2 regions of the Micrococcus sp. MS-ASIII-49 genome follow, and region 2 is predicted to be linked to the other one. Evidence: riboswitches for the same ligand, from Rfam matches in the RefSeq annotation. Region 2 holds a riboswitch; the other holds the start of a gene.

Region 1 (12,209 bases), on a different contig from region 2:
CACGAGCGTCAGGATCGGCGCCACCACGAGCGCCACCACCGCGAGCATCACGGCCACCGGGACCGCGTCCGCGCGCGTGAGCCGGGCCGGCGGCGTCTCCCGCAGGCGCAGCGCCCGCTGGGTGCGCGCCGCCGTCACGCCGGAGACCACGACGGCGGCCAGCACCACCGCGAACTGCAGCACGGAGAACACCGCCGCGGTCCGCAGGTCCAGGTAGACGGAGGTCTGCACCCAGATCTCCGACTCGAGCGTGCCGTAGCCGGGCCGGCCGAGCGTCTGGACGATGCCGAACGCGGACGCGCAGAACAGGAACACCAGCGCCGCGCTCGCGGCGATCGCCGGGGCGAGCTGGGGCAGCGTCACGGTGCGGAACGCCCGCCACGGCGAGGCGCCCAGGGTGCGGGCGGCCTCGGTCTGGCGCGGGTCCAGCGCGTTCCACAGCGCGCCCACCTGGCGCACCACCACGGACACGTTGAAGAAGACCATGGCCAGCACGACGGCGGTGGTCGTCTGGTCCAGCCCGGTGAAGCCGAGCGGTCCGCCGGGGGCGAGCAGGGCGCGGAACGCGACGCCGACCACCACCGTGGGCAGCACGAACGGCACGAGCACGAGGGCGCGGAGCACGGCCCGCCCCGGGATGCGACGCCGGTGCAGCACGAACGCGGTCGGCAGGCCGAGCGCCACCGAGACCACCGTGCCGGCGGCGGCCATGCCGAGCGTCTGGCCGAGGATGCGCCACGTGCGCTCGCGGGCGAGGGTCTCCCCGAAGGCGGTGAGGTCCACGGCGCCGGTGAACGCGTCGGCGTCGCCGCCGATCCCGCGCCAGAGCATGGCCGCCACGGGCCACGCGAAGAAGACGAGCAGGAAGGCGACCGGCAGGACGGCGGCCACCAGCCACCACGGGCCGAGCCCGTCCCCCCGGCCGCGGGCCCGCCGGCGCGGCAGGTCCGTGCCGGGGGCCGCGACCTCGGTGAGCGCGGACATCAGCGCCGGGAGGCCTCGGACAGGGCGGTCCACTCCTTCAGCAGGTCCTCGCGGCGCTCGTCGATGCGGGCGGGGTCCGGGGTGATGGCGTCCTCGACGAGCGGCGCGTTCTGCGCCCACTCCTCGGGCAGCTGCACCGACTCGTCGATCGGGTACATGTACATCGACTCGGGCAGGGCGGACTGGACCTCCTCGGTGAGCATGAAGTCCACGAACGCCTGCGCGCCCTCGGGGTTCTTCGCGCCCTCGAGCACGCCGGCGTACTCGACCTGCGGGGTGCAGGAGTCCTCGATCACCTCGGTCTCGGGGGCGAACGCGGGGGAGGAGGAGTAGGAGAGCACCACCGGGAACCGACCCTTGCCCTCGCCGCCGGAGAAGTCCGAGTTGTAGGCGTCGGACCAGCTGTCGGCGACCTTGCCCCCGTTCTCCATCAGGCCCCGCCACCAGTCCTGCCAGCCGTCGTCGCCGTACTTCTCCGTGGTGGCCGCGAGCAGCGCCAGGCCGGGGGAGGAGGCCACGGGGGAGGTGGCGACCGTCAGCTTCGCGTACTCGGGGTCGTCGAGCTGGTCGATCGAGGTGGGGGCCTCGACGTCGTGGGCCTCGAACCATGCCGGATCCGTGTTGAAGCACACCTGGCCCTGGTCCACCGGGGTCATGCGGTCCTCCACCATCCGGTCCTGCGCGGAGGCGGGCAGGTCCTGCGGGGTGTATTCGGCGACGACGCCCTCGCGGACGAGGCGGTGCGCCGAGTGGTCCTCCACGCCGTAGACGCCGTCCACGGTGGGCTCGTCCTTGGCCAGCAGGAGCTGGTTCACCACGCTGCCGGCGTCGCCGGGGGCCGTGGTCTTCAGGGTGTAGCCGGACTCCTGCTCGAACTTCTGGACGAGCTCCTGGGGCAGGTTGAACGAGTCGTGCGTCATGATCGTCACCGTCGTCGGCTCGCCGCCGGCGCCGGCGGCGGACGACGACGCCCCGTCGCCGGACGAGCCGGACACCGAACAGCCGGTGAGGGCGAGGGCGGCCACTGAGAGGGCGGCGAGGGCGCGGTGCGGGGTGCGGGACATGGCGGTTCTCCTCTGGGACGGCGGAGGGGCCGGGACGAGGCCGCCACCGGAATCCCGGGACGACGTCGACCGGGAGACTCGACTTCCTTCGCCGGTGCGGACCGGAGCAGGTTCGAGGGTCTGCGGCGGACCGCACTCTCAGCGCCGCGCGGGCGCTCCCCTGTCGATGTGGACTGGTCCCGACCCTACCCCGTCCGGCCCGCGCATAGACTGCCCGCGTGAGCGCCGCACAGCCCGCGGGGGTGACCCCGCCGCCCGCCTCGTCCAGCCCCGCCTCCGACTGGGACATCCGCCGCCCCCACCGCATGTGGCCGCGCATGCTGGTGATCGTCCTGACGCTCGCGGGCCTGGTGCTGGTGGTGCAGTTCTTCCAGGGGATCGCCTCCATCGCGGCGCCCGTCTTCCTGGGGCTGAACCTCGTGATCGTGGCCTACCCCCTGCAGGCCTGGCTCATCCGCCGGGGCCTGCACCCCGTGCTCGGGGCCGCCACCACCGTCCTGCTGGTCGTCGCGGTGATGGCCGTGTTCGGGGGCATGATGGTGTGGTCCGGCCTCGAGCTGGTGGCGGAGCTGCCGAAGTACGCGGACCGCTTCCAGCAGATCGTCCTGGACGTCTCGCACTGGCTCAACGAGCGCGGCGTGACCCCGGACATGGTGTCCCAGCAGCTGGCCTCGATCGACATGAGTGCCGTCACCGGGACGGCCGTCAGCGCCGTCACGAAGATCGCCACGAACGTCTACGCGGTCTTCGGCCTGCTCGTCACCGTGATCATGGGCATGTTCTTCCTCGCGATGGACTCGATGGACGTCGAACGCCGCGTCCGCCTGCTCAGCACCGCCCGCCACGAGTTCGGCCACGCCCTGGTCGAGTTCGCCCAGGGCGTGCGCCGCTACTGGGTGGTCACCACGGTGTTCGGCCTGATCGTGGCGGTGCTGGACGTGATTGCCCTCATGCTGATCGGCGTGCCGCTCGCGCTCGTGTGGGGCGTGCTCAGCTTCCTCACCAACTACATCCCGAACATCGGCTTCATCATCGGCCTGCTGCCGCCGGCCGTCCTGGGCCTGGCGGCGGGCGGCTGGTCCGACTTCCTGTGGGTGGTGGTCAGCTACTCGGTGCTGAACTTCGTGCTGCAGTCCGTGATCCAGCCCAAGGTGGCCGGCGACGCGATCGGCGTGATCCCCACCGTCAGCTTCCTCTCCCTGCTCTTCTGGGCCTGGGTCCTCGGCCCGCTCGGCGCCATCCTCGCGCTGCCCTGCACGCTGCTGGCCAAGGCCGTGCTGATCGACGCCGACCCGAACGCCCGCTGGATCAACGCGCTCATCGCCTCGGACCTGAAGGGGATGGAGCGCCGTCAGTCCTCGCTCCTGGAACGGCTGCGCCCGGCGGCCTGGCGCTCGGACGCGCACGGGAAGGACGAGGACCGCGCCCCGACGGACGGCGGGGACGACGACGGCCCCGCGACCGACGAGGTCACGGGCGGGGCTGGAGCAGCACCAGGTCGTTGAGCGCGCCGGCCAGCCGCAGCAGCGGCGGGGCGGGGAACGACAGCTGGGGCAGCCCCGGGTGCAGTGCCGCGCACGCGGCGGCCGCGGCCTCCTCGCCCGCGGCGTCCTCGAACGCCGGCCGCAGCACCGCAGCGCCCAGCGGCAGCGTGTCCAGGAGGGAGCGGGGGCCCCGCTCGGCCGGGTCGTACTCGGCGGGCTGCGCCGCCCCGGTCACCGTGCGCACGCGCAGGGGCCGGCCGGCGGCGTCGTCGGCGCCCTGCAGGAAGCGCAGCGCCGCCGCGGCGTACGGGTGCTCGGGGTGGAACCGGTCGCCGCGCCAGTGCACGGCGGCCTCGCCGTCGCCCTGCAGGCGCACCCACGAGGCCAGGTGACCGGGCCCGCCCCACGGCCCGGTGTCCGGCCGCGGTGCCGGCGGCACCCACAGCACCCGGGTGATCCCCAGCAGGGCGGCGAACTCGGCGGCCACCTGGCCGGGGGTCCACGCGCCGTTGATCCGCCCGTCCAGCACGGGGTCCGCGGCCACCACGGCCGTCCCCTCGCCGTCGGTCACCCAGGCCCCGCGCGGGGCGCACAGCAGGGGCGTGAGCAGCGGCAGTCCCGCCGCCTCCGCCACGGCCGTCGCGGCCGCGCCGTCGAGCGGTCCGGTCCCGGTCAGTCCCGCGGCGCTGCGCCAGGCGACGGCGGCCAGGCCCTCGGGGCGGCGGATGAAGCTCGGCCCGGTGCGGCCCAGCAGCGGTGAGCCCACGGGCGCGCGCAGCAGGTCCACCTCCGGGGGCACCAGCCGCGCCGCCCCGGCGTCGCGCGGGTGGGCGAGCACGGTGACCGGCAGCACGGCGGCGAGCGTCTCGGCCAGGCCCACGACGGCGTCCCGCGTCTCGTCTAGCAGCGTCGGCACCGGGTGGCGGTGGGGCAGGACGAGCCAGGCCCGCTCGGGCGGATCCTCGGGTCCGGGCACGGGCACGACGACGTCCCGGCGCTCCCGCGCGTCGGTGGGGACGGGGTCGGCGGCGGCCATGGCGGACGGGCTCCTGGGAAGACGGCGGCGACGCGCGGGCGCGCGGCGAGGGGATGTCCATCGAGCATAGGCGTCTGACAGGAAGCCGCGGCGGTTTGACCTGTGACCCGGCACACGTGCAGAGTGCGGCCATGACCGCGATGTTCTCCGCCCAGGACCACGACGATCTCGACCGGGTCCTCGGCGCGACCGGCGGGATCCCCGACCCCGCCGACCTGCACGCCCTCGCCGACGACGCCGTCGCGCAGGTGCGGCGTTGGCTCGCCGAGTCCCGCGACCATGAGGCCGACTTCGCGGCCCGCCAGCTGGCGGGCGCCCTGAAGGAGCCGGGCGGCCTCGACTTCATCGTGCGCTTCGTGGACCACGTGGTCCGCCCCGAGGACCCCGCGATCGCCGCCCGGGCGCTGCGGGAGCTCGCCGGCCGCGCCCCCGGCTTCCTGCCCCCGGCCCTGCGCGCCGTCCTCGGCGTCGGCGGCCGCGCCGCCCCGCTCGTGCCGCGCATCGCCGTCCCCACGGCCCGCCGCGTGCTGCGGCGCATGGTCTCCCACCTGATCGTCGACGCGCGGGACCGGCAGCTCGGCAAGGCCATCGCGGCCCTGCGCGACGAGCACACCCGGCTGAACATCAACCTGCTGGGCGAGGCGATCCTCGGTCAGGGCGAGGCGGACCGCCGACTCGAGGGCATCGCCGCGCTGATCCGCCGCGACGACGTCGACTACGTGTCCGTCAAGGTCTCCGCCGCCACCGCCCCGCACGCGCCCTACGCGTTCGACGAGGCCGTCGCGGACATCACCGAGCGGCTCACCCCGCTGTTCGAGCTCGCCCGGGATCGGGACACCTTCATCAACCTGGATATGGAGGAGTACCGCGACCTCGACCTCACGCTCAACGTGTTCACCGCCCTGCTCGAGCAGCCGGGCCTGCGCGACTACGAGGCCGGCATCGTGCTGCAGGCCTACCTGCCGGACGCGCTCGCGGCCATGGTGCGCCTGCAGGAGTGGGCCGCGCGCCGCGTCGCCGCCGGCGGCGCCCCGGTCAAGGTGCGCGTGGTCAAGGGCGCCAACCTGCCCATGGAGCGGATGCAGGCCTCCCTGACGGGCTGGCCGCTGGCCACGGTGGGCTCGAAGCAGGAGGCGGACACCAACTACAAGCGCGTGCTCAACTACGCGCTCACCCCGGAGCATCTGGCCCACGTGCGCATCGGCGTGGCCGGGCACAACCTCTTCGACGTCGCCCTGGCCCACCGGCTGATCGAGCGCCGCGGGCTCGACCCGGCCGCGGTGGAGTTCGAGATGCTGCTCGGCATGGCCACCGGCCAGGCCGCCGCCGTCCGGGCCGACGTCGGCGCCCTGCTGCTCTACACGCCCGTGGTGCGGCCCGAGGAGTTCGACGTGGCGATCTCCTACCTCGTGCGCCGCCTCGAGGAGGGCGCCTCCCCGGAGAACTTCATGTCCGCCGTGTTCGACCTGGACGCGGACGCGGACCTGTTCGCCCGCGAGGAGGAGCGCTTCCGCGCCTCGCTGCGCCACCTGGACGCGGCCGTGCCCCGTCCGAACCGCCTCCAGGACCGGTCCCGCGGGGAGGACGGGCCGGCCCCCGCCCCCGTGGACGGCTTCGCCAACACCCCGGACACGGACCCCGCGCTGCCCGGCAACCGGGAGTGGGCCCGCCGGATCCTCGCGGCCGTCCCGGGCTCGGACCTCGGGACGGACACCGTCCGCGCCCACCGCGCCACCACGGCCGACGACGCCCGCGCCGCCATCGCCGCCACCGCCCACCCCGGCGCCCGCTGGGGCGCGCTCACCGGCCACGAGCGCGCCGACGCGCTGGACGCCGTCGGACGGGCCCTGCACGCCGGCCGGGCCCGCCTGCTGGAGGTGGCCGCCGCCGAGACCGGCAAGACCCTGGACCAGGGCGACCCCGAGGTCTCCGAGGCCGTGGACTTCGCGCACTACTACGCGCGCCTGGCCCGCGGCCTGGACGCGGTGGAGGGCGCTCGCGCCGTGCCCGTCCGCCTGACCCTGGTGATCCCGCCGTGGAACTTCCCCGTGGCCATCCCGGTCGGGGGCGTCCTCGCCGCGCTCGGGGCCGGCTCGCCCGTGGTGTTCAAGCCGGCCCCGCAGTCCGAGCGGACGGGCGCGGTCGCGTGGGAGCTGATCGTGGCCGGGCTGCGGGACTCGGGCCTGTTCGACGACGGCGGCCCGCTCGCCGGGCACGACCCCGCGGACCTCGTGCGCCTGGTGACACTGGCGGACGAGGACGAGGCGGAGGTCGGCGCGGCGCTCGTGACCGACCCGGCCGTCGAGCGGCTCATCCTCACCGGCAGCTGGGACACCGCACGGCTGTTCAAGGGGATGCGCCCCGACCTGCACCTGCTCGCCGAGACCTCCGGCAAGAACGCCGTGATCGTGACCCCGTCCGCGGATCTGGACCTGGCCACGAAGGACGTGGTCCAGTCCGCGTTCGGTCACGCCGGCCAGAAGTGCTCGGCGTCCTCCCTCGTGGTGCTCGTCGGCTCCGTGGCCACCTCCGAGCGCTTCCACCGGCAGCTGCTGGACGCCGCCTCGTCCCTGCACGTGGCGCACCCCGCGGACCCGCGCGCCGAGATGGGCCCCGTGATCGAGGCCCCCGGCGAGAAGCTGCGCCGCGGGCTCACCGAGCTCGGCCCGGGGGAGCGGTGGGCCCTGCGCCCGCGGCCGCTGGACGAGACGGGTCGCCTGTGGAGCCCGGGCATCCGCTCCGGCGTCCGCCCCGGCGCCGACGCCCACCTCACCGAGTACTTCGGCCCCGTGCTGGCCGTGATGACGGCCGAGACGCTCGAGGAGGCGATCGGGATCGTGAACGCCGTGGACTACGGCCTCACCTCCGGGCTGCACTCGCTGGACCGGGAGGAGATCGACGTGTGGCTGCGCGGCGTGCGCGCCGGCAACCTCTACGTGAACCGCGGCATCACCGGGGCCATCGTGCGCCGCCAGCCCTTCGGCGGCTGGAAGCGTTCCGTCGTCGGCCCCACCACGAAGGCCGGCGGGCCGCACTACCTGCACGGCCTCGTGGACTGGGAGGACGCGCCCACGTGGGCCGGGGGAGAGGGACGGCCCGGGGCCGAGGCCGACGGCGCGGGAGCGTCCTGGCTCGAGACCGCCCGCGCCCTCGACACCCACGCGTGGACCACCGTGTTCGGGGTGGCCACGGACGTCTCCGCGCTCGAGGCCGAGCGGAACGTGCTGCGTCACGTCCCCACCCCGGTCCTCGTGCGCCGGCACTCGGGGCCCGCCGACCACCTGCTGCGCATCGTCTCCGCCGGCCTGCATGCCGGGGCGCCCATGACCGTGAGCCTGCGCCCGACCCCCACCGCGGAGGGGCCCGATGCGGACGGACTCTCGGCCGAGGCCGTGCGCGGCCGGGTGGAGGAGCTGGTCCGGTCCGCCCGCACGGAGGGTGCCGGCACGGCCGCGCCGGTGGACGTCGTCGTCGAGGATGACGCCGCGTTCCACGACCGCGCCCGGCGGCTGGCCCTCATCCCGCCCGCGACGGAGGGCGGCGGCGACGCGCGGATCCGGCTCGTCGCCGACTGGACCGGCGACCGGGAGGCGGCCGAGGCGGCGCGGAGCGCGCTCCACGCGGCGCTCGGCGACACCCCCGACGTGGCGGTCTACGCTGGCCCCGTGGTGAGCGCCGGCGAGGTGGAGCTGCTGCCGTTCCTGCACGAACAGGCCGTGTCCGTGACCGCCCACCGGTTCGGCACGCCGGACCATCTGACCGAGGGGGTCCTGTGACCCCGAGGAGGAACATCCGATGCATCTGATCCCCCGCACGATCTGGGTCGTCGCCCGCGCCCGCCGCCGCCCGCGCGCCGGACTCTGGGAGCCGACGACGCTGCCGATGCGCGCCCTGCCCACGGACGTGGACATGGCCCTGCACGTCAACAACGGCCAGTACTTCGGGCTGTTCGACCTCGGCCGCTTCGACGCGATGGTCCGCACCGGCCTGTGGGACGAGATCCGCCGTCGCGGCTGGACGCCTGTGGTGCAGGCCGAGCAGATCGCGTTCCGCCGCTCGGTGACCCTGGGGCAGCGGTTCGACGTGGAGACGCGGATGATCGGCCTGGATGAGCGCGCAGTGTGGTTCGAGCAGCGCGTCGTGGTCGACGGCGACGTCGCGGTGCGCGCGTACATCTGCACGCGCCTGCGCACGAAGGACGGCCGCCCCGTGGAGAACGACGAGGTCCGGGCGATCGCGGCGGCGGCCGGCCACGACCTCGCGGGGGAGCCGACGCTGCCGGAGTGGCTGCACGAGTGGCGGCGCAGCGTGGCCCTGCCGTCGGCCCGGACGCCCCTGCCCCACACGTGGGACCTCGATACAGTGCGGCGAGGATGAACGTTCGAGTGATATGGGGCACGATGGTCGGGTGAACAACAGACTCCTGATCGTCGCGACCCTCTCGCTGGCCGCGCTCGTCGTCGTGCTGGTGGCCGCCATCGGCGGCGGCGCGTGGTGGGTGCTGGCGGTGCTCCTGGTGGCGCTGCTCGTGCTCGCCGTGTGGGACATGACCCAGAAGCGGCACGCGATCCTCCGCAACTACCCCGTGCTCGGCCACATGCGGTACCTGCTGGAGTCGATCCGCCCCGAGATCCAGCAGTACTTCATCGAGCGCAACTTCGACGGCAAGCCGTTCGACCGGGACACCCGCTCGATCGTCTACGCCCGTGCGAAGGGACTGGACAGCCACAAGGCGTTCGGCACCGAGCGGGACACCTCGGAGATCGGCTACGAGTTCCTGTTGCACTCCACCGCCCCGGTCAACCCGCCGGAGGAGCCCCCCACGGTGCGGATCGGCGGCCCGGACTGCCGCCGACCCGTGGACATCTCGCTGATGAACATCTCGTCCATGTCCTTCGGCTCCCTCTCCGCCAACGCCGTGATCGCCATGAACAAGGGCGCCGGCCTGGGCGGGTTCATCCACGAGACCGGCGAGGGCGGCCTCACCAAGTACCACCGCGGCAACGGCGCGGACCTGTTCTGGGAGATCGGCTCCGGCTATTTCGGCTGCCGCAACGAGGACGGCACCTTCAGCCCGGAGAAGTTCGCCGAGAAGGCGCTGCTGCCCGAGGTCAAGGGCATCACCATCAAGATCTCCCAGGGCGCGAAGCCCGGCCTGGGCGGCATGCTGCCCAAGGAGAAGATCTCCCCCGAGATCGCCGAGGCCCGTGAGATCCCGATGGACAAGGACTGCCTGTCCCCGGCGTCCCACTCCGCGTTCCGCACCCCGCGCGAGATGGTCAGGTTCATCGAGCAGCTCCGTGAGCTCTCGGACGGCAAGCCGATCGGCATCAAGTTCTGCGTGGGCTCCCGCGTGGACGTGCTGGCCATGACCAAGGCCATCTGGGAGGAGCGGATCGCCCCCGACTTCATCATCGTGGACGGCTCCGAGGGCGGCACCGGCGCCGCCCCGCTCGAGTACTCGGACCGCGTGGGCACCCCGCTGACCGAGGGCCTCATGCTCGTGCACAACGCGCTCGTGGGCACCGGCCTGCGCCACATGATCAAGCTCGGCGCGGCCGGCAAGGTCGCCACCGGTTCGGACATCGTCAAGCGTCTGATCCAGGGCGCGGACTTCACCATGTCCGCCCGCGCGATGATGATGGCCACCGGGTGCATCCAGGCGCAGAAGTGCCACACGAACGAGTGCCCCGTGGGGGTGGCCACGCAGGACCCGCGTCTGATGCGCGCCCTCGACGTGGAGGACAAGGGCAACCGCGTCTTCAACTACCACCGCCTGACCGTGCGCGAGGCCGTGCAGATCATGGCGTCCATGGGTCTGACGCATCCGTCCCAGCTGAACACCCGCATGCTGCGCCGCCGCGTGGACCACCTGAGCACCCGCTCGTACGCGTCCATCTACCACTGGCTGCGCACGGACGAGCTGCTCAACGACCCGCCCGCCGGCTGGGCCATGGACTGGGAGGAGGCGGACGCGGACCACTTCGGCGAGCACGCCCGCGTGGACTACCTCACCGAGCGCGACCCCCAGTGGCGCTCCGAGCTGCTGATCCCGGGCCGCGCGGCGGCCGGCGCCCCCGTGCAGGGCTCCCCCATCTCCGGGACGGGCTCCACGCTCGTCGACGCCCGGCGGACCGAGTCCGTGCCGCTGACGACGTCGCCGATGCCGCGCGTCAGTTCGCTGGGTGAGGGCGAGTCGCTGTCCTCGCACGGCGGGCGTCGTCAGGCCTCGCAGGACCCGGCACCCGCCGCCACCGCGGGCGAGACGCCCACCGACGAGAACGAGGGCCTGCCGGCGGAGGCCGGCGAGCGGCCCGAGCGCCAGGACGGCGAGGAGGTCACCCAGCGGGGGACCACCGGCCGCGTGGAGGGCGAGCACCGCGGCGAGGGCCGCGTCGGCTGACCCGCCCCCGCAGTCACCCCCGCTTTCGAGGCGGGAAATCCACTTCACACGACGCCCCCGGGCGCCCATGAGATGGATTTCCCGCCTCGTCGCGTGAGGGGTCGTAGCCTGGGGCCGTGACCCCGCCCGCCCCCGCCGCTCGCCGCCCCTCCGCGGCCCTGCTGTGGGCGCTGCTGGCGGCCATGGGCGCCGGGCCCCTGTTCAACTACGGGGTCTCCGCGTCCTCCACGGTCGTGATGGAGCGGCTCGACGTCACCTCGGGCCAGCTCGGCACCGTGATGACGGTCGTGTTCGCGGCGGCCGCCGTCACCTCCCTCGGCCTCGGCCGGGCCGCCGACCGCCTGTCCGCCCGCGCGCAGCTGAGCATCATCTTCGGCGGCACCGCCGCGGCGCTCGTGCTCGGCGCCGTCGCCCCGTCCCTGCCCGTGCTGTACGCGGCGGCCGCCGTCGCGGGCGTCACGCAGGCCATCTCCAACCCCACCACGAACCGGATCATCCGCACCGTGGTGCCGCCGGAGAGGCGCATCGGGTGGGTCGGGGTGAAGCAGTCCGGGGTGCAGGCGGCCCAGCTGGTCGGCGGCCTGTTCTTCCCGGCCGCGTCCCTCGCCCTGGGCTGGACGGGCGCCGCGCTGGGGGCCGCGGTGCTCATCGGGGCGCTCTGGGTGCTCGCCCTGGTCGCCGCCCCGCCGCTGCCCGGGGCGCCGCCGCCGGCCACCGGCCCCGTCGGCGGGCGACGACGGCGGGACACCTCGCCCCTGCCGGCCACGGTCTGGTTCTTCGCGGCGATCGCGTTCCTCACCGGCCTGGGCATGCAGGCCACGAACACGTACCTGCCGCTGTTCGCGGTCGAGACGCTGGGGATGACGCTCGTGGCCGGCGGCGCCGCGGCGGCCGTGTCCGGGGTGGTGGGGGTGCTCTCCCGGATCGGGTGGAGTCGGCGGATGAGCTCCGGAGACCGGCCCACCACCCTGCTGACCGTGATCTGCCTGGGTGCCGTGGCCGGCGTCGTGGTGTTCCTCGCCGCGGACCTGCTGGACCTGCCGGCCCTGCTGTGGGTGGGCGCCGCGGTGCACGGCTTGACGGTGCTGGGCGCCAACGTGGTGATCAACGCGGGCCTGCTGAGCGAGGTGCCGGCCGAGCGGCTCGGCCGTGCGACCGGGGCGAACTCGATGGGCATGTACGCCGGCTTCGCCCTGGGCCCGCTGCTGATGGGCGTGCTGCGCGACGTCACGGGCGAC
Region 2 (5,063 bases):
GCCGCCCTGGCCGGGGTGGACGTGTTCCACACGGGCCAGACCGACCTGACCACCGCGCAGTGCCGCGCCCTGCTGGGCCCGGACGTGGTGCTCGGCCGCTCGTGCCACACCGAGGCGCAGGTGCGCGGCGCCCGCGCGGAGGACGGCCTGGACTACTTCTGCACGGGGCCGGTGTGGGCGACGCCCACGAAGCCGGGCCGGGCCGCCGTCGGACTGGAACTGCCGACCCTCGCCGCACGCCTGGACGCGGAGGACCCGGCGGGGGCGCGGCCGTGGTTCGCCATCGGCGGCGTCGACGCGGACCGGCTGCCCGAGGTCCGCGCGGCCGGGGCGGAACGGATCGTGGTGGTCCGCGCCGTGACGCAGGCCGAGGACCCCGAGGCCGCGGCCCGGACCCTGCGCGCGGGCCTGCCCGGCTGACGCGCCCCGCGGGGAGGTCACGGACGGGCCGTCCTGATGGTGTAGAGTCGACGAGTCCGCAACGCGCTCGACGCGTCGCGACCCCCGCCTCCGTAGCTCAGGGGATAGAGCGTCTGCCTCCGGAGCAGAAGGCCGCAGGTTCGAATCCTGCCGGGGGCACGAGCGAACAGAGCCGGACCCCCGTGGCGACACGGTGGTCCGGCTCTTCTGCGTTCTGCGGACCCGGACGCTCGAGCGGAGCGGGAGGTCCGGGTCACCGGCATTCGAGGCGGGAAATCGACCTCATAGGACGTCCCGAGGTGCGTATTCGCCGGATTTCCCGCCTCGAACGTGTCGAAGCCCGGAGGTCCCGCCCTCAGCCCCGCTGCGCATGACCGTGGTCGACGGGCCCGTGCCACGTCGGCCGCGAGGCGTCCCCGACCGCGAGCGCCTCCCCCGCCCGCATCGCGTCGGCCAGCCACGGCTTGGCCCGCTCGAGTGCGTCGTCCCAGCTCAGGCCCGCCCCGGCCAGCGTGGCCAGGGCCGAGGAGAGGGTGCAGCCGGTGCCGTGCGAGGCGCGGGTCGTCACGCGCGGGCCGCGCACCTCGTGCACGGCCCCGCCCACGCGCACGACGGCGTCCGGCACCTCCGCCGCTGCGGCCTCGGGCGCCTCGGTCTCGTCCAGGTGCCCGCCCTTGAGCAGCACCGTCACCCCGTGCTCGGCGGCCAGGCCCCGCGCCGCGTCGAGGGCGGCGTCCCAGTCCGTCGCGTCCCGCCCGGTCAGCCGGGCCAGCTCGGGCAGGTTGGGTGTCACCAGGTGCGCCACCCGCAGCAGCCGGGCCCACGCGGCGCGCCCGTCGTCGTCGCCGACCGCGGTGAGGGCGTCCCCGCTCGAGGCCACCATGACCGGGTCCAGCACGACGACGGCGGGCCGGGTCTCCTCGAGCCAGCCGGCGACGGCCCGCATGAGCTCCACCGTGCCGAGCATGCCGATCTTCACGGCGTCCACGGCGATGTCGGCGGCGACCGAGTCGAGCTGGGCGCGCACCACGTCCACCGGCAGCGGGTGGACGGCCTGCACGCCCTGCGTGTTCTGGGCGGTGATCGCGGTGATCGCGGTCATCCCGTAGCCGCCCCACGCGGCGATGGTCTTCAGGTCGGCCTGGACACCGGCGCCGCCGCCGGAGTCGGAGCCGGCGATGCTGAGCACACGGGGGACGGCGGAGGTCATGCGGGGGCTCCTTCGGGTCGGGGCGGATCGGCCGCCCGGGCCGGGCCGATCCCGCCCATGAGAATGTAGTCGCATGTCCCACGTCACAGAGAGCTCTCCCGCGCACCCCGGCCGAGCCGAGGAGTCGGCGCCGCTGCGGCCGACCTCCCCGCTCGGGATCGCCGCCACGTTCATCGGCACCACCATCGGCGCCGGGTACGCCTCGGGCAACGAGATCCTGCAGTACTTCGTGAGCTTCGGCCTCTGGGGCGGCACGGGGGCGCTCGTGATCGCCGGCGCGCTGTTCTTCCTGCTCGCGGTGATCGTGCTGCGGCTGGCGCAGAAGCTGCGGACCACGGACATCCACCGGATCGTGAACCCCACGACGTCGCGCGTGCCCACCTGGTTCGCGGACCTGTCCATCACCACGTCCCTGCTGGGGACGCTGGTGATCATGCTGGCCGGGGCCGGGGCGGCGGTGCACACCGCGTTCGGGCTGCCCTCGCTCGTGGGCTCGCTGGTGATGGCCACCGTCTGCGTGGTCTCGGTGCTGGCCGGCATCACGGGCCTCGTGCGCGTCCAGGCCGTGGTGGTCCCCCTGATCATCGTGGTCGCCGTCGGCGTCGCGGTGTGGGGGTTGGCGAACCCGGGGGCCGCGGTGGACGACGTCGCCGCGCTCGTGACCTCGTCCCCGCTGATCAACCAGTGGTGGCTCTCGGGCGTGCTGTACGTGGCCTTCAACATCCAGCTGGCCTACGCGGTGCTCGCCCCGATCGGCGAGGAGAGCTCCTCGTCGGGCCGCTCCCTCGTCGCCGGGGCCGGGCTCGGGGCCCTGGGCCTCGTGGTGATGGCCGGCGCGGTGATGGCCGCGATGACCGCCCACGCCCAGCTGATCGGCCGCGCCGAGCTGCCCATGGTCGAGCTGGCCGCGATGATCGGCGGCTGGGCCGCCCTGCTGTACACGGTCGTCCTGCTGCTGGCGCAGTTCACGACGGCGGTCTCGTGCCTGTACGGCGGGGTGGAGCGCATCGCCCTGCTGTCCTCGATGCGCCGCGTGCCGGGCTGGGTCATCGCCGTCGTCACGGCCCTGGCCGCCACCCTGCTCTCGAGCGTCGGCTTCTCCGACCTCGTGGGCACCGTCTACCCCGTCCTCGGCTACGCCGGCCTCGTCATCATCGTGATGCTGGTCGTGACGTGGATCGTCGAGCGCTCCACGGTACGCCGCCGGGCGGCCCGCGCGGCGCGCGCCTGAGCGCCCGGCCGCATGGCCGGACGGCGGACGGTGAGGCGCCGCGGGGGACGTGCTAGGGTCGCTCGCATCCCACGGGAGCCCCACGGCACGGGGCTGAGACCGGGCTGACGCCGCCCGGAGACCGTCTGAACCTGTCCGGGTCATTCCGGCGAAGGAAGAAGGAGCAGCGGCCATGTCCGTTTCCGAGCGCACCCCCCTGCCCGCAGCCGAGTCGACGGCCGAGGTCGTCGCCGAGGAGAACTACCCCACGCACCGTCTGGGATGGCTCGAGGACGCCGAGCACGGCATCCGCGTGCCCGTCACCGAGGTCCACCAGGACGACTCCCCCGACGGCACGCCCAACGCGCCCCTGACCGTCTACCGCACCATGGGCCCGGGCTCCGTGCCCGAGCGCGGCCTGCCGGCCCAGCGCGCCGAGTGGATCCGCGCCCGCGGCGACGTCGAGGAGTACGAGGGCCGCGAGCGCGACCTGCTCGACGACGGCCGCTCGGCCGTGCGCCGCGGCGCCGCCTCACAGGAGTGGGCCGGCGAGCGCCGCCCCCCGCTGCGCGCCAAGGAGGGCGCGCGCGTCACCCAGATGCACTACGCCCGGCGCGGCGAGATCACCCCGGAGATGCGCTACGTCGCCCTGCGCGAGGGCGTGGACGTGGAGCTGGTGCGCTCCGAGGTCGCGGCCGGCCGCGCCATCATCCCGGCGAACGTGAACCACCCCGAGTCGGAGCCGATGATCATCGGCAAGGCGTTCGCCGTGAAGGTCAACGCGAACATCGGCAACTCGGCGGTGACGTCGTCGATCGCCGAGGAGGTCTCGAAGCTGCAGTGGGCCACCCGCTGGGGCGCGGACACCGTGATGGACCTGTCCACGGGCGACGACATCCACACCACCCGCGAGTGGATCCTGCGCAACTCCCCCGTGCCGATCGGCACCGTGCCGATCTACCAGGCCCTCGAGAAGGTCGGCGGCGACCACCAGGCCCTGACCTGGGAGATCTTCCGCGACACCGTGATCGAGCAGTGCGAGCAGGGCGTGGACTACATGACCGTGCACGCCGGCGTGCTGCTGCGCCACGTGCCGCTGTCCGCGGACCGCGTGACCGGCATCGTCTCCCGCGGCGGCTCGATCATGGCCGGCTGGTGCCTGGGCCACCACAAGGAGAACTTCCTCTACGAGAACTACGACGAGCTCTGCGAGATCTTCGCGCGCTACGACGTCGCGTTCTCCCTGGGCGACGGCCTGCGGCCGGGCTCCGTGGCCGACGCCAACGACGCCGCCCAGTTCGCCGAGCTCGACACGCTGGCCGAGCTGACGGAGCGGGCGTGGGCGTACGACGTCCAGGTCATGGTGGAGGGCCCCGGCCATATCCCGCTGCACCTGGTGCGGGAGAACGTGGAGCGCCAGCAGGAGCTGTGCAAGGGCGCCCCGTTCTACACGCTCGGCCCCCTCGTCACGGACATCGCCCCGGCGTATGACCACATCACCTCGGCCATCGGCGCCACCGAGATCGCCCGCTACGGCACCGCGATGCTCTGCTACGTCACGCCCAAGGAGCACCTGGGCCTGCCGGACCGGGACGACGTGAAGACGGGCGTGATCACCTACAAGATCGCCGCGCACGCCGCCGACGTCGCCAAGGGCCACCCCGGCGCCCGCGACCGCGACGACGCGCTGTCCAAGGCGCGCTTCGAGTTCCGCTGGCGCGACCAGTTCGGCCTCGGCCTGGACCCGCAGCTCGCCGAGGAATACCACGACGAGACGCTGCCGGCCGAGCCCGCCAAGACCGCCCACTTCTGCTCGATGTGCGGGCCGAAGTTCTGCTCCATGCGCATCAGCCAGGACATCCGCAGCGAGTTCGGCGGCGCGTCCGAGCAGGCGCGGATCGCCGAGGCCGGCATGGCCGCCAAGTCCGCGGAGTTCCGGGCCGCCGGCGGGTCCGTGTACCTGCCGGAGCCGACGATCCGCACCGCCTCGGACGCCTGAGGCCGGGACGCGGGGTGAGGTGGGGCGGGATGGCCCGCCCCTGCGCCACCTGACGATCGCGTCATGACCTGAGGACCGCCAGCAGGTCATGACGCGATCGCCAGGACAAGGCCCTCCGGGACGGCGAAGGCGCGGCCCCACGGACGGGGCAGTGCGCTCGGTGGTCGATCGAGTGGTGATGCCTCTTGACTCACACCCACACTGGGCTCACTATTCCGGCAGGC

What was found. A riboswitch is a leader RNA that binds a small molecule or an ion and turns the genes downstream of it on or off. The one in region 2 is predicted to bind thiamine pyrophosphate.
Region 1: another riboswitch for thiamine pyrophosphate. It lies ahead of SJ20_RS02330 (thiamine ABC transporter substrate binding subunit); the one in region 2 lies ahead of thiC (phosphomethylpyrimidine synthase ThiC).

Annotation. Positions count from the first base shown of each region.
Region 1 covers NZ_JXSP01000032.1:490-12,698, forward strand. Annotated here, with positions in the region: partial or broken gene SJ20_RS02325 (iron ABC transporter permease) at 1-984, opposite strand, end outside; gene SJ20_RS02330 (thiamine ABC transporter substrate binding subunit) at 984-2,048, opposite strand; TPP riboswitch at 2,115-2,220, opposite strand; gene SJ20_RS02335 (AI-2E family transporter) at 2,267-3,553, shown strand; gene SJ20_RS02340 (agmatine deiminase family protein) at 3,519-4,568, opposite strand; gene SJ20_RS02345 (bifunctional proline dehydrogenase/L-glutamate gamma-semialdehyde dehydrogenase) at 4,700-8,344, shown strand; gene SJ20_RS02350 (thioesterase family protein) at 8,364-8,945, shown strand; gene SJ20_RS02355 (FMN-binding glutamate synthase family protein) at 8,959-10,971, shown strand; gene SJ20_RS02360 (MFS transporter) at 11,088-12,209, shown strand, end outside.
Region 2 covers NZ_JXSP01000071.1:11,196-16,258, forward strand. Annotated here, with positions in the region: gene thiE (thiamine phosphate synthase) at 1-420, shown strand, start outside; tRNA gene SJ20_RS05540 (tRNA-Arg) at 507-579, shown strand; gene thiD (bifunctional hydroxymethylpyrimidine kinase/phosphomethylpyrimidine kinase) at 776-1,630, opposite strand; gene SJ20_RS05550 (membrane protein) at 1,704-2,861, shown strand; TPP riboswitch at 2,923-3,037, shown strand; gene thiC (phosphomethylpyrimidine synthase ThiC) at 3,034-4,839, shown strand.